Regions from separate parts of the Streptomyces sp. BB1-1-1 genome, predicted to be linked through region 1. Evidence: riboswitches for the same ligand, from Rfam matches in the RefSeq annotation. Region 1 holds a riboswitch; the other holds the start of a gene.
The links. A riboswitch is a leader RNA that binds a small molecule or an ion and turns the genes downstream of it on or off. The one in region 1 is predicted to bind S-adenosylmethionine.

Region 1 (10,788 bases):
AAGGCGCTGCGGCTGTCGCCCGGCGTGGCGACGGCGTCGGAGATCGACGGCGCCCGGTCGGACGGCGGCGTCTATGTGGCCAATCTCAACCAGCCCGGCGCCTCGGTCACCTGGACCGTGGACGGCATCCCCGAGGACGGCCTCTACACCCTCTTCGCCGGCTACAGCGCGGCCGGCGAGGACCAGTCGATGACCCTGACGGTCAACGGCAAGGAGTTCGGCAGCAAGCTGAACCTGGGCAACTTCACCGGTGCCGAGGACGGCGACTTCGCCAAGGGCTGGACCAAGACCTACGCCTGGCCCACCCTCAACAAGGGCACCAACACCATCTCGCTCTCCTGCGCCGACGGCGACAAGTGCAACGTCCTGCTGGACCAGTTCTCCCTGAAGAAGGGCCAGGTCAAGGACTAGGGACCGGCGGACAGGCCCTGGGGCGTCCCCGGCCGGCGCGTTACGCCGCGCCCGCCGCCTCCGCCGTCACCGCGACCCCGCGTCCGAGCAGCTCCTCGTACGCCCCCCGGTCGAACTCGCCCGCCACCGGTGCCAGCACCGTCGCCGCGGACAGGGCGACCGCGCGGGCCAGGCGGTCCGGCCAGGGCAGGTGCTCGACCAGGCCCGAGAGCAGTCCCGCGACCGCCGAGTCGCCCGCGCCGGTCGGGTTGCCGTGGACGTGGGCGGGCGGCGCGGCGCGCCAGCGGCCCTCCGGGGTCACCGCGAGCAGCCCGTCGGCGCCCAGCGAGGCGACCACCGAGCGGGCACCGCGGCGCCGGGCGGCCTGGGTGGCCCGCAGCGGCTCGTGCGAACCGGTCAGCTCGGCCAGTTCGTCGGCGTTCGGCTTGATCAGGTCCGGTCGGGCGGCGACCCCCCGGCGCAGCGGCTCCCCGCTGGTGTCCAGCAGCACGGGGACGCCGGCGGCGCGGGCGGTGCGTATCAGCCCGGCGTAGGCGTTCACCGGGACGCCAGGCGGCAGGCTGCCGCACAGGGCCACCGCGGCGGCACCGGCCAGCAGGTCCTCGTAGGTCTCCTGGAAGGCGTTCCACTCGGCGGGGGCGACGGCCGGGCCGGGTTCGTTGAGCTGGGTGGTGTCGCCGGTGCGTTCGTCGACGACGGCGATGGTGCGGCGGGTCGCCCCCGCGACCGGTACGAGCGCGTCGGTCACCCCGGGCACGCCGGTGAGTCCCTCGCGCACGACGTCCCCGGTGGTGCCGCCCGCGAAGCCGGTGACCGTCACCCGGTGTCCGAGGGTCGCCAGCACCCGGGCCACGTTCAGCCCTTTGCCGCCGGGGCGCTCCGTCACCGCGGTGACCCGGTGGGAGGCGTGGGGGCGCAGGGCCGGGACACGGTAGGTGATGTCGAGAGCGGTGTTCAGCGTGACGGTGAGGATCACCCGTGTCACCTGTGTCACCTGTGTCGACCTCCCCCGATCGGCTGCGGCTGCCGTGTGTCCCCGGAAGTTGTCTTCCGGGGACACGATCATGCCAAAAGGACGGCGGTGGGCCCACCCCCGGGATCGGCCACCGTCGGCCGGTCCGGGGCCGGACTCGGGGACGGATCAGCCCAGTTGGGGATCGACCACCCATTCGCCCCGGCGCATGACGCCCACCAGGTCGAAGGCGTCGTCCAGGACCACCAGGTCGGCGTCCCTGCCGGGTTCCAGGGAGCCGACCCGGTCGGCCAGGCCGAGCAGCCGCGCCGGGTTGGCGGAGATCGCCGCGACGACGTCCTCGACGGGCAGCCCGTCCACCGTCACCGCCCGCTTGAAGGCGCGGTCCAGGGTGAGCGTGGAGCCCGCGATCGAGCCGCCCTCCACCAGCCGGGCCACGCCGTCGGCGACCTCGACCTCCATCGGGCCGAGCAGGTAGCGGCCGTCGCCGAAGCCGGCCGCGTCCATCGCGTCGGTGATGAAGGCGACCCGGGCGGCGCCCGCGTGGTGGAAGGCGAGGCGGAGCGCGGCCGGGTGCAGATGGGTGCCGTCGTTGATCAGCTCGACGGTGATCCGCTCGTCCTCCAGCAGCGCGGTGATCGGGCCGGGGGCGCGGTGGCCGAGCGGCGGCATCGCGTTGAACAGGTGCGTGGCGACCGTGGCGCCCGCGTCGATGGCCTGGAGCGTCTGCTCGTACGTGGCGTCGGTGTGCCCGACCGCCGCGATCACGCCGTGCTCCGCGAGCAGCCGTACGGAGTCCAGGCCGCCCGGCAGCTCGGTGGCCAGCGTCATCATCTTCGCGTGGCCGTGCGCGGCGTCGATCAGCTTGCGGACCTCGGCCGGGTCGGGGTCGCGCAGCAGCTGCTCGTCGTGCGCGCCCTTGCGGCACGGGGAGATGAACGGCCCCTCGAAGTGGATGCCGGCGATGTCGCCCTGCTGGGCCAGCTCGGCGAGCAGCCCGGCTTGCCGGGCGAGAAAGTCCAGGTCACCGGTGACGGCGGAGGCGACCACCGTCGTCGTGCCGTGCCGTCGGTGGGTCTCGACGCCCTTGCGGATGTCCTCGTGGGTGCCGCCGGTGAAGGAGGCGCCGCCGCCGCCGTGGTTGTGGATGTCGACGAAGCCGGGGACCACCCAGTGGCCCGACACGTCGATGACTTCCGCCCCCGGGGGCGCCGTGTCCGCGATCCGCGTGCCGCCGACGATCACGCGGCCGTCGTCCACGGTGCCGGTGGGCAGTACCACCCGGGCACCGGCGAGAACCTTGCTTGGGGCCATCAGGTGGTTACCTCCGGGGGAGTCGCGGTTGTGGGAGTGGTGCTGAGCAGGTCCCAGGCCATGAGCCCGGCACCCAGGCAGCCGGCGGTGTCCCCCAGCGCCGCGGGGACCAGTTCCGGCAGCTTCTGGAAGGTGACGCGCCGCCGGACGGCGTCCCGCAGCGGTGTGAACAAGGTTTCCCCCGCCTCGGCGAGGCCGCCACCGATGATCAGGACGCGCGGGTCCAGCAGAGTGAGGGCGGTGACCAGCCCGTCGGCGAGCGCGTCCACGGCGTCCCGCCACACGGCGAGCGCGCGGGCGTCGCCCGACTCGACGGCCTTGGCGCAGTCGGCGGCGTCCGCGTCCGGGTCGCCGCACGCCTCGGCCCACGCCTGGCTGACCGCCGACGCGGACGCGAACCGCTCCAGGCAGCCGCGCTGCCCGCACGGACACGGGGTGCCGCCGGGCCGTACGACGATGTGGCCGATCTCGCCCGCGAAGCCGTGGGCGCCCGACTCCACCCGGCCGTCGATGCCGATGGCGCCCGCGATGCCGGTGCCCAGCGGCACGAACAGGAACCGGTCGGCGCCCTGCCCGGCCCCGATCCGGCCCTCGGCGAGCCCGCCGGTGCGCACGTCGTGGCCGAGGGCGACCGGGATACCGCCGAGCCGGTCGCCGAGCAGCGCACGCAGCGGTACGTCGCGCCAGCCGAGGTTGGCCGCGTACACGGCGGTGCCGTGCTCCTCGTCGATGATGCCGGGGACGGCCACGCCGGCGGCACGGGCGGGCTCGCCGAACCGGTCGGCACCGTAGGCGCGCAGTTCGGCGGCGAAGTCCAGGATGCCCGCGACGACGGCGTCGGGCCCGCGGTCGCGGCCGGTGGCCCGGCGGGCCTGGTGCAGCAGCTCGCCCCCCGGCCCCGCCAGGGCGGCCTTCATCCCGGTGCCGCCCACATCGAGGGCGATGACATGTCTCACGGGGACAGTGTGGCCCGTTGACCCGGGAGAGGTCTAGTCCACTGCCGTGGTGTAGACCTTAATCCGTTAAGCGAACAAGCGAACAAGCGAACGCGTAAGCAAAGCAGTGAACGACGAGTCGTCGGCAGGGTTGGGGAATCACGGTGCAGCGGCGTAGGACAGGAACGATCGCGGTGGTGTCCGCGCTGGGCATGACAGCGGTCCTCGGCGGCTGCGGGCTCACCGGGGACTCCGGCGAGGTGACGCTGAAACTGGTCGCCGCCGACTACGGCGACAGCAAGGCCAACAGCTCCCAGAAATACTGGGACGAGCTGGCCAAGGCCTACGAGGCCGAGCACCCCGACGTGCAGGTGGACGTCACCGTCCACTCCTGGACCGACGTCGACCGCGAGGTCCGCGAGATGGTCGAGGCCGGCGAGGCGCCCGACCTGGCGCAGATCGGCGCCTACTCCGACTACGCGGACAAGGACCTGCTCTACAGCGCCGACGAGGTGCTCTCCATCCCGGTCCAGGCCGACTTCGTCTCCCAGCTCGCCGGCGCGGGCCAGGTCAACGGGGTGCAGTACGGCCTGCCCTTCGCGGCCTCCACCCGCGTGCTCTTCTACAACAAGACCCTCTTCGAAGAGGCCGGCGTCACCCCGCCCAAGAGCTGGGACGACCTCGCGGACGCCGCCGAGGCGCTCAAGGCGGAGGGCGTGAAGTACCCGTACGCGCTGCCGCTGGGCGCCGAGGAGGCGCAGGCCGAGACGATGCAGTGGATGCTCAGCGGCGGGGGCGGCTACACCGACGACGTCGGCACCTACTCCGTCGACTCGCCGCAGAACGTCACCACCTTCACCTGGCTGCGGGACGAACTGGTCGGCGAGGGCCTCACCGGCCCGGTCGCCCCCGGCGAGCTCGACCGGGCCGACGCCTTCGCCGCCTTCGCCAACGGCGACGTCGGCATGCTCAACGGGCACCCCTCGCTGATGAAGATGGCCTCCGACAAGGGGGTCAAGTACGGCATGGTGACCACTCCCGGCATCGACGGCGAGAGCCGGAACACGCTCGGCGTCACCGACTGGATGACGGCCTTCAAGGAGAACGGCCACCAGGAGGAGGTCGGCGACTTCCTCGACTTCGTCTACAGCGACGAGAACGTCCTCGACTTCTCCCGGAAGTACGACCTGCTGCCGGTGACCACGTCCGCGTCCCAGGTCATGAGCACGGCCGCGGAGGACAAGAAGCTCAAGCCCTTCCTGGACGAGCTGCTGCTCTCCGAGCTGTACCCGGTCGGCAAGACCTCCTGGGCCTCGGTCAGCGCGGACGTCAAGAAGCAGATCGGCCAGGCGGTCGCCCCCGGCGGCAGCCCCGAGGAGGTACTCGGCCAGATCCAGACGACGGCGATGCGGGCGGGCAGCGCGGAGTAGCGGCGTAGGGAGTAGCGGCCCGCTGTCGGTGGCGGGCGTTACGGTGCCGTCCATGGACCTGGGACAGAGGGAGCGCGACATCCTCGCGCTGGAGCGCCGCGGCTTTTCCGGCCCCGGCGTGAAGGAGCGCGCGATCCGCGAGGAGCTGGGCCTGGCCCCCGTCCGCTACTACCAGCTGCTCAACGCCCTCCTGGACGACCCCCGCGCCCTGGCGGCGGATCCGGTGACGGTCAACCGCCTGCGCCGGATACGGGAGTCGCGCCGCTCGGAGCGGTGAGGCAGCGGCGAGGCAGTGGTAGGCAGCGGTGAGATTGTCTTCCGCCCGGGCGGGATAGGTTCGCGGTATGGGCAGCCACCAGGACTCCACCCGTGACGACTCCCCGGACCACCTGCCGACCCCCGCGACGGCGGCCGGGCGCGAAGGGCTCGACGCCCTCCTCGCCGCCCCCGGCCGCGCGGTGATCGCCCTCGACTTCGACGGCACGCTCGCCCCGATCGTCGCCGACCCCGACCGGGCCCGCGCCCACCCGGATGCCGTACCGGCGCTCGCGGCCCTCGCCCCGGAGGTCGCCTCCGTCGCGGTGATCACCGGCCGTCCGGCCGAGGTCGCGGTCCACCACGGCGGCTTCGCCGACGTCCCCGGCCTGGACCACCTCGTCGTCCTCGGCCACTACGGCGCCGAGCGCTGGGACGCCGCCACCGGCGCCCTCACCACCCCCGAACCGCACCCCGGCGTCGCCGCCGTCCGCGCCGAGCTGCCGGGGCTGCTGGAGCGCTCCGGGGCGGGCCAGGGCACGTGGATCGAGGAGAAGGGCCACGCGGTCGCCGTCCACACCCGCCGCGCCCCCGACCCCCAGGCCGCCTTCGACACTCTGCGCGCCCCGCTCGCCGACCTCGCCACCCGCCACGGCCTCATCGTCGAACCGGGCCGCATGGTCCTGGAACTGCGCCCACCCGGCATGGACAAGGGCGCCGCCCTGCGGGATTACGTGCGGGAGCTGGACGCGGGGGCCGTCCTCTACGCCGGCGACGACCTCGGCGACCTCCCCGCCTTCACGGCCGTCGACACCCTCCGCACGGAGGGCACCCCCGGCCTCCTGGTCTGCAGCGGCAGCGACGAGGTCCCCGACCTCCGCAAACGAGCGGACGTGGTGGTCGACGGCCCGGAGGGCGTGGTGCACCTCCTGCGTTCCCTGGCCGCACGCCTCGCGTAGCAGCTCAGCCCCAACCTGCGGGCATTCGTGCCGCCCCAGCCTGCGGGCATTGGTGCCGCCCCAGCCTGCGGGCATTCGTGCCGCCTAGGGCGGCACGGGTGGGCGCAGGCGGCACCCCGCAACGCCGGGCAGCGCAACGCCCCCCTCAGCCCCGCAACGCCTCCAATTGCTCAAGAAACCACCGCGCCGGAGGCAACGCCGTCCCCGCCGCCGCCAACCTCTTCGACCGCTCCGCCCGCTCCCCGGCACCGACCGACAACGCCTCGTGCAACGCCTCCGCCGTCCCCGACACGTCGTACGGATTCACCACCACCGCGTCGTCCCCCAGCTCCTCGTACGCCCCCGCCTCCCGGGACAGCACCAGCACGCACCCCTCGTCGGAGACGACCGGCACCTCCTTCGCGACGAGGTTCATCCCGTCCCGGACGGGGTTGACCAGCGCCACGTCCGCCAGCCGGTACGCCGCCAGCGACCGCGAGAAGTCGTCCTTCACATGCAGCACGACCGGCGTCCACCCGGCCGTCCCGAACTCCTCGTTGATCGAATCCGCGACCCGCCGCACCTCGGCGGTGTAGTCCCGGTACACGGCGAGATCCTGCCGCGAGGGGTAGGCGAACGCGACGTGCACGACCCGCTCGCGCCACTCGGGCCGCCCGGCCAGCAGCTCCCGGTACGCCAGCAGCCCCCGCACGATGTTCTTCGACAGCTCGGTCCGGTCCACCCGCACGATCGTCCGGCGCGCGCTCCCGTCAGGGGCCGCCCCGATCTCCGCCCGCAGCGCCGCCATCCGCTCGTCCACGTCGGCCTCGTGCGACCGCTGCCGCAGGAAGTCCGCGTCCGCGCCGAGCCCGTGCACGCCGATCTCGGTGCCACCGATCCCGCCCACCACGGCGTCGCAGCACGCGGTGAACGCGTCCGCCCACCGACGGGTGAGGAACCCGAGCCGGTCGGCGCCGAGCATGCCGCGCAGCACCTGCTCGGCGATGTCGTCCGGCAGCAGCCGGAAGTAGTCGACCGGCGCCCACGGCGTGTGCGAGAAGTGGCCGATCCTGAGATCCGGCCGCAGCTCCCGCAGCATCCCCGGCACCAGCGTCAGGTGGTAGTCCTGCACGATCGCGACCGCGCCCTCGGCCGCCTCCTCGGCCAGCGCCTCGGCGAAGGCCCGGTTGTACGCCTCGTAGGAGGCCCACTGCCGCCGGAACTCCGCGTCGAAGACCGGCTCGAGCGGGGTCTGGTAGAGCATGTGGTGCACGAACCACAGCACGGAGTTGGCGATGCCGTTGTACGCGTCCGCGTGCACGTCGGCCGGTACGTCCAGCATCCGTACGCCGTCCTCGCCGGCCCCGCGCCGTACCGCCTCGCGGTCGCCGTCGCTCAACGCGGAGCACACCCACAGCGCCCCCGCGTCCGGCCCGATGGCCGACAGTCCGGAGACCAGCCCGCCACCGCCGCGTCTGGCGTGCAGCGAACCGTCCTCCCGTACCTCGTACGAGACCGGCCCCCTGTTGGAGGCGACCAGCACCTGAGCAGTACCGAAGCTTGAAGCCATACGCCTCAACCTAGCCCGGCCCCGAAACCCTCAAACGTGGTCGGACGGCGTGGCGGCGCTCACGCGACCTTCCGGGCTGCGTACTCCGCGATCTCCGTCATCGGGGGCCGTTCCTCGGTGTCCACGGAGTACGTGCGCGGCTCGAAGCCGTCGGTGCCCCGCTCGAACTGGATGAGCGACGGCCGGACCAGGTGGCCGCGGGCCAGCCGGAGCTGGGCGGTGCGGTAGATGGCGGCGGACATGCGGCCCAGTGCCTGGCCGTCCTGGTGCCGGTGCTTGCGGACGCCGACGTCGACCTGTGCGAGGGCGTCCAGGCCCACCAGGTGCAGGGCGTCGACCAGCATGCCCAGCTCGACTCCGTAGCCGACGGGGAAGGGGAGCCGTTCGAGGAGGGAGCGGCGGGCCGCGTACTCGCCGCCGAGCGGCTGGACGAAGCCGGCCAGCCGCGGCCAGTGCATGTTGAGCAGCGGACGGGCCATGAGTTCCGTGACCCGGCCGCCCTGGCCGGGAGCGGCGTCGAGGGGCCGGTCGTACATGGCCTTCACGAGGTGCACGTCCGGCTCGGTGAGCAGCGGGCCGACGATCCCGGACACGAAGTCGGCCGAGAACTCGCGCAGGTCCGCGTCGACGAAGCAGACGATGTCGCCGCCGGTCACCAGCAGCGAGCGCCACAGCACCTCGCCCTTGCCCGGCACGGCCGGTACGCGGGGGAGGATCGTGTCGCGGTGCACGACACGGGCGCCCGCCGCCGCGGCCACCGCCGACGTACGGTCCCTCGACCCGGAGTCCACGACCACCAGCTCGTCCACGAGCGGCACCCGCTCCATCAGCTCCCGGCGGATCACCGAGACGATGCCGCCGACGGTCGCCTCCTCGTCGAGGGCGGGGAGCACCACGCTGACGGACTGCCCGGTGGCGTGCTTGGCGGCCATGAGCTGCTGGATCGGCCGGTCCGTCACGGACCAGGAGCGTGCGCTCAGCCAGCGCTCGACTTCTTCCAGCACGGTCTCCGGCTCCCTCTGTGATCCATCTCGCGGTTCGGACGACTATCTCAACAGTGATGGACGTCGGTTACAGTCTTGAACAACGCGGGTGACCATCGCATGCCGGGGTCGCCGCGCGAACAACAACTGAAGACCGCTCATCCAGAGGGGCAGAGGGATACGGCCCGTTGAAGCCCCGGCAACCCTCCAGTCGGTTCTTGTCACGCGGACGTGGCGAGGCTCCCGGCTAGGGAAGGTGCCAAATCCGTCTCACGGCGAGATGCGTCGTGAGGAAGATGAGGAGAAAGGGCCTCGCCTCACATGGCTGTGCAGACTGTCGCAAGCAACACCGACACCACCGCTTCCACCCCCTCCGCCGCCTCCCCGGTCGACCTCGGTCCCGCCGCGGCGCTCACCTGCCGCGAGTGCGGTCACCGCGTGCCCCTCGGCCCGGTCTTCGCCTGCGAGGAGTGTTTCGGCCCGCTCGAGATCGCCTACGACTTCTCGGCGTACGACACCGAGGAACTGCGCAAGCGGATCGAAGCGGGCCCCGCGAACATCTGGCGTTACGCCCCGCTGCTGCCCGTCCCCGCCGACGTGGCCGACAAGCCGAACATCAACCCTGGCTGGACCAAGCTGGTCAAGGCCGACAACCTGGCCCGCGAGCTGGGCGTCACCGGCGGTCTCTACGTCAAGGACGACTCCGGCAACCCGACGCACTCCTTCAAGGACCGCGTCGTCGCGCAGGCCATCGAGGCCGCCCGCGCCTTCGGCTTCACCACCCTGTCCTGCTCCTCCACCGGCAACCTCGCGGGTGCCGTCGGCGCCGCCGCCGCCCGCGCCGGCTTCCGCTCCTGCGTGTTCATCCCGCACGACCTGGAGCAGGGCAAGGTCGTCATGGCCGCCGTCTACGGCGGTGAGCTGGTCGGCATCGAGGGCAACTACGACGACGTGAACCGCTTCTGCTCCGAGCTGATCGGCGACTCGGCGGGCGAGGGCTGGGGCTTCGTCAACGTCAACCTGCGGCCGTACTACGCGGAGGGCTCCAAGACCCTGGCGTACGAGATCTGCGAGCAGCTCGGCTGGCGGCTGCCCGACCAGCTCGTCGTCCCGATCGCCTCCGGCTCCCAGCTCACGAAGATCGACAAGGGTCTTCAGGAGCTGATCAAGCTCGGTCTGGTCGAGGACAAGCCGTACAAGATCTTCGGCGCCCAGGCCAAGGGCTGCTCGCCGGTGTCCACCGCGTACAAGGCCGGCCACGACGTCGTACGCCCGCAGAAGCCGGACACCATCGCCAAGTCGCTGGCGATCGGCAACCCGGCCGACGGCCCCTACGTCCTCGACATCGCGCGCCGCACCGGCGGCGCCGTGGAGGACGTGACCGACGAGCAGGTCGTGGACGCGATCAAGCTGCTGGCCCGCACGGAGGGCATCTTCGCGGAGACGGCGGGCGGCGTGACGGTCGGCGTCACGAAGAAGCTGATCGAGGACGGCGTCCTGGACCCGTCCCTCACCACCGTCGTCCTCAACACCGGCGACGGCCTGAAGACCCTCGACGCGGTGGCCGGCACCGGCCTCACCGCCACCATCCGCCCGAACCTGGACTCCTTCCGAGAGGCTGGCCTCGCATGAGCGTGACCGTTCGCATCCCGACCATCCTGCGCACCTACACCGGCGGCAAGGCCGAGGTCGCCGCCGACGGCGCGAACCTCGGTGAGGTCATCGCCGACCTGGAGAAGAACCACACCGGTATCGCCGCCCGTGTCCTGGACGACCAGGGCAAGCTGCGTCGCTTCGTCAACGTCTACGTCAACGACGACGACGTCCGCTTCGAGCAGGGCCTGGAGACCGCGACCCCCGAGGGCGCCGGCGTCTCCATCATCCCGGCGGTCGCCGGCGGCTGACCCGCCCCTCGATTACCTCCGGTAATCGCAGTAACGCTCGGTTCATCGAATTGCCCCCTCCGTAAGAGAAGCGGA
Region 2 (10,788 bases), 1.4 Mb from region 1:
TTACTGGCACTTCGTCGATGTCGTCTGGATCGGCCTCTTCGCCACGATCTACATGATCAAGTAGACGCGGCGCGCACCCGCCTCAATACCAGAAGCATCGACGCAGAAGATCCTGACACCGGGGTAATCCGTGAAAAAGCTCTCCGCACGACGACGCCATCCGCTGGCGGCGCTCGTCGTCCTACTCCTCGCGCTGGCATGCACAGGGGGGCTGTACGCCGTGTTCGCACCCGCGGACAAGGCGCAGGCCGATGAAACCGCCCAGTCCCTCGCCATCGACGAGGGCAAGAAGCTCTACGCCGTCGGCTGCGCCAGTTGCCACGGCACCGGGGGTCAGGGCACCACCGACGGTCCGAGCCTGGTCGGCGTCGGCGCCGCGGCCGTCGACTTCCAGGTGGGCACCGGCCGTATGCCGGCCCAGCAGCCGGGCGCCCAGGTCCCGGAAAAGCCGGTCGTCTACTCGCAGGCCGAGATCGACCAGCTGGCCGCCTACATCGCCTCGCTGGGTGCCGGTCCGGCCATCCCGTCGGAGGAGAAGTACGGCCCGGAGGGTGCGGACATCGCCAAGGGCGGTGAGCTGTTCCGCAACAACTGCGCGCAGTGCCACAACTTCACCGGCAAGGGCGGCGCCCTGACGCACGGCAAGTACGCGCCGAGCCTCGAGGACGTCGACCCGAAGCACATCTACGAGGCCATGCTGACCGGCCCGCAGAACATGCCCTCCTTCCCCGACAGCACCATGTCGGAGCAGAACAAGAAGGACATCATCGCCTACCTGGACGCGGTCAACAGCGACGACACCGTTGAGCCCGGTGGCCTCAGCCTCGGCGGACTGGGTCCGGTCAGTGAAGGTCTGTTCGCCTGGGTGTTCGGACTGGGCGCCCTGATCGCCGTCGCCGTCTGGGTCGCCGCTCGGACCGCAAAGGCCAAGAAGTCATGAGTAGCCAAGACATTCCAGAAGAGAACCTGCCCGCTGAGCAGGACGCCCCGCACGGGCACGGCTCGGTGCGCACCGCGGACGAGCAGAACCCGTTCGCCGACCCGGGTCTGCCGCCCCACGAGCACCGGATCCAGGACACCGACGAGCGGGCCGCCAAGCGGTCCGAGCGCACGGTCGCCCTGCTGTTCACGCTGTCGATGCTGGCCACTGTCGGCTTCATCGCCTCCTTCGTGGCGATCCCGGTCGACAAGTCGGTCTACATCTTCCCGCTCGGTCACATCAGTGCGCTGAACTTCGCGCTCGGCATGACGCTCGGCGTCGCGCTGTTCGCGATCGGCGCCGGCGCGGTCCACTGGGCCCGCACCCTGATGTCCGACGAGGAGGTCGCCGACGAGCGTCACCCGATCGAGGCCGACCCGGAGACCCGTGCCAAGGTCCACGCGGACTTCAAGCAGGGTGCCAAGGAGTCCGTGATCGGGCGCCGCAAGCTGATCCGCAACACGATGCTGGGCGCGCTCACGCTGGTGCCGCTCTCCGGTGTCGTCCTGCTGCGCGACCTCGGCCCGCTGCCCGGCACCAAGCTCCGCCACACCCTGTGGTCCAAGGGCAAGCTGCTCGTCAACATGAACACCCACGAGCCGCTGCGTCCCTCGGACGTCGCGGTGGGCTCCCTCACCTTCGCCATGCCCGAGGGCCTGGAGGAGCACGACGAGGAGTTCATGACCGAGATCGCCAAGGCGGCCCTGATGATCATCCGGCTGGAGCCGGAGGCCATCAAGGACAAGCGCGAACTCGAGTGGTCGCACGAGGGCATCGTGGCGTACTCGAAGATCTGCACCCATGTCGGTTGCCCGATCTCCCTGTACGAGCAGCAGACGCACCACGCGCTCTGCCCCTGCCACCAGTCCACCTTCGACCTTGCCGACGGCGCCCGGGTGATCTTCGGTCCCGCCGGTCACGCCCTGCCGCAGCTGCGCATCGGCGTGAACGACGAGGGTTACCTCGAAGCGCTCGGCGACTTCGAAGAGCCCGTCGGTCCTGCCTTCTGGGAGCGCGGATGAGCACTACAGCCAATGAAGCCCCCCGCTCTCGCGGGAAGGCACCGGCCGGCGAGCGCGTCGCCGACTGGGCCGACGGCCGGCTGGGGATCTACTCCCTGGCCAAGGCCAATATGCGCAAGATCTTCCCCGACCACTGGTCGTTCATGCTGGGTGAGGTCTGCCTCTACAGCTTCATCATCATCATCCTCACGGGTGTGTACCTGACGCTGTTCTTCCACCCCTCGATGAACGAGGTCACGTACCACGGCTCGTACGTGCCGCTGCAGGGCCAGCTGATGAGTGAGGCGTACGCCTCGACGCTGGAGATCAGCTTCGACGTCCGCGGTGGTCTGCTCATCCGGCAGATCCACCACTGGGCGGCGCTGATCTTCCTCGCCGGCATGTTCGTGCACATGATGCGCGTCTTCTTCACCGGCGCGTTCCGCAAGCCGCGCGAGATCAACTGGCTGTTCGGCTTCCTGCTGTTCGTCCTCGGCATGTTCACCGGCTTCACCGGTTACTCGCTCCCGGACGACCTGCTCTCGGGCACCGGTATCCGCTTCATGGAGGGCGCGATCCTGTCCGTGCCGATCGTCGGCACGTACATCTCGTTCTTCCTCTTCGGCGGGGAGTTCCCCGGCCACGACTTCGTGGCCCGGTTCTACTCGATCCACATCCTGCTGCTGCCGGGCATCATGCTCGGCCTGGTGGTCGGCCACCTGATCCTGGTCTTCTACCACAAGCACACGCAGTTCGCGGGTCCCGGCAAGACCAACAAGAACGTCGTCGGCATGCCGCTGCTGCCGGTGTACATGGCCAAGGCCGGAGGCTTCTTCTTCCTGGTCTTCGGTGTGATCGCCGCCATCTCGGCCATCGCCACGATCAACCCGATCTGGGCCATCGGTCCCTACCGGCCGGACATGGTCTCCACCGGCGCCCAGCCCGACTGGTACATGGGCTTCTCCGAGGGCCTGATCCGTGTGATGCCCGGCTGGGAGATCAACTTCTGGGGTCACACGCTCGTCCTGGGCGTGTTCGTCCCGCTGGTCATCTTCCCGCTGGTCCTGGCGGCGATCGCGGTCTACCCGTTCATCGAGTCCTGGGTCACCGGCGACAAGCGCGAGCACCACATCCTGGACCGCCCGCGCAACGCCCCGACCCGGACCGCCTTCGGTGTCGCCTGGATCACCTGGTACATGGTGCTGCTGATCGGCGGCGGCAACGACCTGTGGGCCACGCACTTCCACCTGTCGATCAACGCGATCACCTGGTTCGTCCGCATCGGGTTCTTCGTCGCCCCGGTCGTCGCGTTCATCGTCACCAAGCGGATCTGCCTCGGCCTCCAGCGCCGGGACAGGGACAAGGTGCTGCACGGCCGCGAGTCGGGCATCATCAAGCGCCTGCCGCACGGTGAGTTCATCGAGGTGCACGAGCCGCTCAGCCAGGAGCAGCTGCACACGCTCACGGCGCACGAGCAGTACACGCCGGCCGAGATCGGCCCGGAGGTCGACGAGAACGGCGTCCGGCGCAAGGTGAAGCGCACGGAGAAGCTCCGCGCCAAGCTGAGCAAGGGTTACTACGGCGAGGACGCGCAGATTCCGAAGCCCACCGTCGAGGAGTACAAGGAGATCACGAGCGGCCACGGCCACCACTGACCCTCCAGCGTCGCCACACCACGGTCGAAGGGCCCCGTCCGTTCCGCGGACGGGGCCCTTCGCCGTGCCCGGGGCTGGATAGGGTGGGACCACACGTGGGACCACACTCCCTTTCCGCGATACACACGATTCTGGAGCGGCTCATGAGCGCTGTGACCCCCGCTGGAGGCGACACCGCGGCGGGCCGCTCCTGGCCCGCCCTGCTGAACGGACTCCTGGACGGTCAGGACCTCTCCGCGGACGACACCGCCTGGGCGCTGGACGTGATCATGCGCGGCGAGGCGACCGACGCGCAGATCGCCGGCTTCGCGGTGGCGCTCAGGTCCAAGGGGGAGACCGTCGAGGAGATCTCCGGCCTCGTCCGCACCATGTACGCCCACGCCAACGTGATCGAGGTGCCGGGGGAGACGGTCGACATCGTCGGCACCGGCGGCGACGGCGCCAAGACGGTCAACATCTCCACCATGTCGGCGATCGTCGTGGCCGGTACCGGCGCGAAGGTCGTCAAGCACGGCAACCGGGCCGCCTCCTCGGCGTCCGGGGCCTCCGACGTCCTGGAGAAGCTCGGGGTCAACCTGGAGCTGACGCCGAAGCGGGTGGCGGAGGTCGCCGAGGAGGCCGGCATCACCTTCTGCTTCGCCGTGAAGTTCCACCCGGCGCTGCGCCACGTGGCGGCGGCGCGAGGCCAACTGGGCATCCGCACCGTGTTCAACTTCCTGGGTCCGCTGACCAACCCCGCCAAGGTGAAGTCCCAGGCGATCGGGGTCGCCCACGCCCGGATGGCGCCGATCATCGCGGGTGTCTTCGCCGAACGCGGCCACTCGTCCCTGGTCTTCCGGGGCGACGACGGCCTCGACGAGCTGACCACGACGGCCACCTCCCGGGTGTGGGTCGTGCGGGACGGCCGGGTGACCGAGGAGACCTTCGACCCGCGGGACGTCGGCCTCCAGCTCGTGCCGGTGGAGGCGCTGCGCGGCGCCGACGCCTCCTACAACGCCGACGTCGCCCGCCGCCTGCTGGCCGGCGAGACGGGCCCGGTGCGGGACGCGGTGCTGCTGAACTCGGCGGCGGCCCTGGTGGCGCTGGAGCCCGGCGACGGGCCGTTGACCGAGCAGATCCGGGCCGGGATGGACCGGGCCGCGGAGGCGGTCGACTCGGGCGCGGCCAGGCGGGCCCTGGAGCGCTGGGTGGCGGCGACCCACGCGTAGCCGCCTTCTCGTGTGACGTGCGTCCCGCGATCCGGACTCGGGTTGCGGGGCGCCGATCATTTCCCCTAGGTTTTTCGTCAGGTCATGAGTGACAGTCATGAGGCCCCGGCCGACTGTCCGGCAACCCTCCGTCCGTGGCGGGGTGCCCCGGGTGAAGACCAGGTCGTGGACAGCAAGGTTCACGGCAAGCGCGGACCCCTCGCACGCTTTGAAGAGTGTGGGTCCAGGGGTCCTGGGTCGTCCGAGGGAGTCTCCCGTGAACCAGCGAATGCGATAGGGCCGCAGAGCCCCGCCTCCGCACACCTTCTTCTTCTCTTTCACAGCGCCTTTCCGCGCGCTGGTCCTCACGGGAGTCCGCCATGTCCGTACCCACCGCTGTCGCCACCCCGCTGCCCGTTCTCGGCCGTGATGTCACCGTCCCGCTCGTCACCGGCGGGGAGGTCACCTACGCCGCGCTCGACTACGCCGCCAGCGCGCCCGCGCTCCAGCGGGTCTGGGACGACGTGGCGGCCTACGCCCCCTACTACGGCAGCGTGCACCGCGGGGCCGGGTACCTGTCGCAGCTGTCGACCGACCTGTTCGAGAACGCCCGGGAGACCGTCGCCGGGTTCCTCGGATGCCGGGAAGGGGACCAGGTCGTGTTCACCCGGTCCACCACCGACTCCCTGAACCTGCTCGCCGCCGCCCTGCCCGCCGGCTGCCGGGTCTTCGTCTTCGAGACCGAGCACCACGCCTCGCTGCTGCCCTGGCGGGACGCCGACGTGACCTACCTGGACGCCCCGCGCACCCCGGCGCAGGCCGTCGAGACCCTGGAGCGCGCCCTCGCCGCCCGCGAGCCCTACGGGCCCGCCCTGGTCTGCGTCACCGGCGCCTCCAACGTCACCGGCGAGCTGTGGCCGGTGCGTGAACTGGCCGCCGCCGCGCACGCGCACGGTGCCCGGATCGTGCTGGACGCCGCGCAGCTCGCCCCGCACCACCCCGTTTCCGTGGCCGACCTGGACGTCGACTGGGTGGCCTTCTCCGGGCACAAGCTGTACGCCCCCTTCGGCTCCGGTGTGCTGGCCGGCCGCGCGGACTGGCTGCGCGAGGCGGAGCCGTACCTCGCCGGCGGCGGCGCCAGCCGCAGGGTCACCCGGCGCGCCGACGGCGGCGTGGACGTGGAGTGGCACGACAGCGCCGCGCGGCACGAGGCCGGGTCGCCCAACGTCATCGGCGCCTACTCGATCGCCTCCGCCTGCAAGGCCCTCACCGAGGCCGGGTTCGACACGCTGGTCGCCCGCGAGGAGTACCTGATCGGCAAGGTGCGGGACGGGCTCGCCGAGGTGCCCCAGGTGCGGATCCTCTCCCTCTTCGGCGACGACGCCCCCCGCGTCGGCGTGCTCTCCTTCGTCGTCGAGGGCTGGAACAGCTCGCACTTCGCCGCCGCGCTCTCCGCCGAGTACGGCATCGGGGTGCGCGACGGCCTGTTCTGCGCCCACCCGCTGGTGCGCACCCTGCTCGGCAGCGACCCGCAGGCGCAGGGCGAGTGCGGCGCCCCCGAGGCGGCGCCGGGGGAGAAGTCCCTCAACGCCATCCGCGTGAGCTTCGGTGCGGGCACCCCGGACGAGCACGTCGAGCGGTTCGTGAACGCCGTCAAGGAGCTGGTGAACGACGGCGCCCGGTGGAACTACCGGACCGAGGACGGGCGTTGCGTGCCCGACACGTCCGCCGCCGGTACCGCGGCCGCCGGCACGGCCGCCTGACCCGGCAGCCGCGACCCCAGCAGGATCATCCGCAGCGCCCGCTCCGTGGCGTCCGTGAGGAGTTCGGCGGCGCGCAGCAGTGCGTCCGCCAGGGCCATCGGCGCCGGCATGATGCCGTGGAAGGCGTCCACCCCCGGCACCTCGTGCGCGCCCTCGCCGAGCGTGCCGGCCAGGGCGAGGACGGGACGGCCGTAGAGCTTGGCGCGGCGGGCGACCTCGGCCGGGACCTTGCCGCGCGGCGTCTGGTGGTCCAGGGCGCCCTCGGCGGTGAGCACCAGGTCGGCGCGTGCGAGGCGGGCGTCCAGGTCGAGGTGGTCGAGCAGCACGTCGAAGCGGGGCAGCAGCCGCCCGCCGACGGCGGCCAGCCCCGAGCCCAGCCCGCCGGAGGCGCCGGTGCCGGGGCCGTGGCGCAGGTCGGTGCCGACGACACCGAGGTCCCGGGTGAGGACACGTGCCCAGTTCTCCAGGCCGGCCGACAACTCCTCGACCTGCGCGGGCGTCGCCCCCTTCTGCGGGCCGAACACCCGGGCCACGCCCCGCTCGCCGCACAGCACGTTGAACGGGTTGCAGGCGACGAGCAACTCGGTGTCCTTCAGCCGGGCGTCGAGGCCGGACGGGTCGATGCGGGCGAGGCGGCTCAGCTCCCGGCCGCCGTGCGGGAGTTCGAAGCCGTCCGCGTCCAGCAGCCGGGCCCCGAGCGCCTGGAGCGCGCCCGCGCCCCCGTCCGACGTACCCGAGTCGCCGCAGCCGACCAGGACGCGCCGCACCCCGGTGTCCAGCGCGGCACGGATCAGCTCGCCGACGCCGTACGTCGTCGTGGCACCCGGGTCGCGCAGGGCGCGGGGGACCAGGGAGAGGCCCGCGACGGCCGCCATCTCCACCACCGCCGTGTCCCGGGCGCCGAGCAGCGCGAAGTGGGTGCCGACGGGTTCGCCGACCGGGCCGGTGGCGGCCAGCGCGACCAGCCGCCCGCCGGTCGCGGCGGCCAGCGCGACGGCGGTGCCCTCGCCGCCGTCCACCAGCGGGATGCGGTCGATCTCGGCGTCCGGCAGGACCCGGCGGACACCCTCCGCGATGGCGTCGGCGGCGGCCTGCGCGGACAGGGACTCCTTGAAGCCGCTGGGGGCCACGACGACACGGTTCAGCAGCGAGGGCACGGCGGGCACGGCGGGCACGGAAGACGCGGCGGGGATCGAGGACGTGGCGGACATGGAGGGCTCCTTCAACGGGTCACGGGTACGCCGAGCAGCGGCCAGACGGCGGCGGCGAAGAACAGCACGAGGGCGGCGGTCAGCGGCGCCAGGACGGCGGACAGCCGCAGCAGGTCGCGCGGGGTGTAGGTGGGGGTGCCGGGGATGTCGGAGAAGAGGGTGACCGGCTTGGCGGAGGCCGGGAGCGTGTGGCAGAAACCGGCGGCGGCGGTGGAGGCGAGCGCGGCGGCGACCGGGTTGACCCCGGCGCCCGCGGCCGCGGCGATCACCAGCGGGACCAGGACGGAGGAGCGGGCCGAGCGGGACTGGAGGACCAGGTGGGCCGCCGTGCTCACCGCCACCACGACCCCGAGGAAGACGGCCGGCGTGACGTGTGCGGGCAGCCCCGACACCAGCCACTTCGCCGCGCCGGAGTCGGCGAGCGCGACGCCCATCGCCATGGTCGCCGCCATGAACAGCAGCAGCGACCAGGGCACGGTCTTCAGCGCGTCCTTCAGCCGTACGGTGCCGAGCGCGGGGGAGGAGGCGACGACCGCGCCGATCAGCGCCACGACCGCGGGCGACACATGGTGCAGGGGCTCGCTGCACCACAGGGTCACCACCGTGGCCAGCAGCGCGGCGCAGCGCTTCTCCGCCTGCGTCCAGGGGCCGGTGACCGGGCTCTCGGCGTGCCGCTGTATCTCCTCGGCGGTGATGTGGACCGGGCCCTTGCGGTCCGCGCGCCGGGTCGTCGTCAACAGGACCGTCTCGGCGGCCAGGTGGGAGGAGGTCACCGCCAGCGGCAGGCCGAGCAGCAGCCACTGGGTGAAGCCGATCCGGTCGCCGGTCGCCTCCCACAGCACCGACACCGTGATCAGATGCGCGCCCGCGCCGATCAGGGTCGCCACCGCCGACAGCAGGATCACGGTCGGGAACAGCAGCGCGAGCATCACGACCAGTCGCTTCCGTTCGGCGAGGGCCTTGGCGAGGGCCAGGAACACCGGCAGCGCCAGCGCCGCCCGGCCCGACGTGGCCGGCACCGCGAACGCCGTCACGACCAGCGCGGCCGTCGTCAGATGCACCAACTGCCGTACGCTGCGCGCCCCGCCGACCAGGAACGCCGCCGCCCGCCCCGCGAGTCCGGTCCGGGCCACCGCCGCCGCCAGCACGAAGGCGCAGATCAGCAGCCACACCGTGTCGTCGCCGAGGGTGCCGAAGAGGGTGTCGCTGCTGATCACGCCGGTCGCGGTCAGCGCGAGTCCGGCGCCCAGCGCGATGTACGTGTCGTCGATCGGCGTACCGATCCAGGCACACGTGGCCAGCGCGAACACGGCGAGGGTGAGGCGCGCGTCACCGCCGAGGGCGGGGAAGTTCGCGGGTACCGCGAGCAGCGCGCACAGGGACAGCGCCACGCAGAGGGCCGCCGCCAGGCGGAGGTTCAACGTCACGTCATCGAGGGTTCTCCCGGGCGGTGAGCCCTCAATGAGTCCGACATGAAGGAAACTTCACACAAAAGCCGGTCGGCCCGTCGGTGCGCCGGGTGCGTCAGCCCGGCAGCCGGTACCCCATGCCCCGTACCGTCTCCACCCGTTGCGCCCCCAGCTTCTTGCGCAGCGCACGCACGTAGACGTCCACGATGTTGGAGCCGGGGTCGAAGTCGTAGCCCCACACGTGGGACAGGATCTGCTCCCGCGACAGGACCTGCCCCGGATGCCGCAGGAACAGCTCCAGCAGCACGAACTCACGCGCCGTCAGGTCCACCAGCCGCTCCCCGGCCCGCGCCCGGCGGGTCCGCAGGTCCAGGGAGAGGTCGCCGGACCTGAGCACCGTCACCTCCGGTGCCCTGGCCGCCGTACGCAGCCGCAGCCGTACCCGGGCGAGCAGTTCCTCGAAGCGGAACGGCTTGGTCATCCAGTCGTCGGCGCCGCCCTCCAGGCCGGCCACCGTGTCCCGTACGGAGTCCCGGGCGGTCAGCACGATCACCGGGGTCGTCACCCGGGACTCGCGCAGCTCCCGCAGGACCGTGAAACCGTCCCGGCCGGGCAGTCCGATGTCCAGGACGACCAGGTCGAAGCCGCCGGTGAGGGCGTACTCGTAGGCGGCGTCGCCGTCGGCGACGGCGGTGGTGGTGAAGCCGTTGGCGCGCAGGCCCTTCTCGACGAAGGAGGCGATGCGCTCCTCGTCCTCGACGATGAGGATGCGGTTCATGGGCGTGCCTCTTCCAGAGTGAGTACGAAGGTGGCGCCGCCGCCCTCGGTGGCGCGCAGGCCGACCCGGCCGCCGTGGCCCTCGGCGATCGCCTTGACGATCGACAGCCCGAGCCCGGCACCCGTGCCGCGCACCCCGCGCCGGGCCGTGCCGCGCCGGAACCGCTCGAAGACGACCTCGGCGTCCTGCGGCTGGACCCCGGGCCCGGAGTCGGCGACGTACAGCTCGATACGGGTGCCGTCGGCGCGGGAGCCGATGCGGATGGTCTGGCCGGTGGTGGTGTGCTGCACGGCGTTCTGCGCGAGCTGCACCATGGCCTGGGTGATGCGCTGGGGGTCCAGCTGGGCCTCGCGGTCGGCGACCCCGTCCAGCACCCACTCCCGGTCGCCGAGGGTTCGGGCCTTGACGTAGACGTCGGCGGTGAGTTCGGCGAGCTGGACCGGCTCGGGGGTGACGAAGTCGGGGCGTTCGGCCTTGGCGAGGAGCAGCAGGTCCTCGACGATGCGGCTCATCCGGTCCAGCTCCTCGGTGACGAGGCGGACGGTCTCCTCGCGTTCGGCCGGGTCGTCGCCCATCAGCTCCAGGTGGCCGCGCACGATGGTGATCGGGGTGCGCAGCTCGTGGCTGGCGTCGTCGACGAACCGGCGCTGGGTGGCGAAGGCGCGTTCCAGCCGGTCCAGCATGGCGTTGAAGGTCTCGGCGAGCGCGGCCACGTCGTCGTGGCCGTGCACCGGGATGCGCCGGGTCAGGTCCTGCTCGGTGAGCTGCGCGGCCGTGGTGCGCACCAGCCGGACCGGTTTGAGGA

Region 2: another riboswitch for S-adenosylmethionine. It lies ahead of RI578_RS28565 (aminotransferase class V-fold PLP-dependent enzyme); the one in region 1 lies ahead of thrC (threonine synthase).

The regions. Positions count from the first base shown of each region.
Region 1 covers NZ_CP134203.1:4,833,180-4,843,967, forward strand. The annotation lists gene RI578_RS22235 (carbohydrate-binding protein) at 1-411, shown strand, start outside; gene RI578_RS22240 (1-phosphofructokinase family hexose kinase) at 452-1,387, opposite strand; gene nagA (N-acetylglucosamine-6-phosphate deacetylase) at 1,553-2,698, opposite strand; gene RI578_RS22250 (ROK family protein) at 2,698-3,615, opposite strand; gene RI578_RS22255 (extracellular solute-binding protein) at 3,846-5,063, shown strand; gene RI578_RS22260 (DUF3263 domain-containing protein) at 5,116-5,340, shown strand; gene otsB (trehalose-phosphatase) at 5,408-6,277, shown strand; gene RI578_RS22270 (trehalose-6-phosphate synthase) at 6,423-7,826, opposite strand; gene RI578_RS22275 (glucosyl-3-phosphoglycerate synthase) at 7,886-8,830, opposite strand; SAM riboswitch class I at 8,965-9,112, shown strand; gene thrC (threonine synthase) at 9,131-10,441, shown strand; gene RI578_RS22285 (MoaD/ThiS family protein) at 10,438-10,713, shown strand.
Region 2 covers NZ_CP134203.1:6,232,158-6,242,945, forward strand. The annotation lists gene RI578_RS28540 (heme-copper oxidase subunit III) at 1-64, shown strand, start outside; gene RI578_RS28545 (c-type cytochrome) at 131-940, shown strand; gene RI578_RS28550 (Rieske 2Fe-2S domain-containing protein) at 937-2,001, shown strand; gene RI578_RS28555 (cytochrome bc complex cytochrome b subunit) at 1,998-3,635, shown strand; gene trpD (anthranilate phosphoribosyltransferase) at 3,779-4,843, shown strand; SAM riboswitch class IV at 4,924-5,040, shown strand; gene RI578_RS28565 (aminotransferase class V-fold PLP-dependent enzyme) at 5,203-6,585, shown strand; gene RI578_RS28570 (glycerate kinase) at 6,510-7,733, opposite strand; gene RI578_RS28575 (SLC13 family permease) at 7,808-9,223, opposite strand; gene RI578_RS28580 (response regulator transcription factor) at 9,321-9,983, opposite strand; gene RI578_RS28585 (ATP-binding protein) at 9,980-10,788, opposite strand, start outside.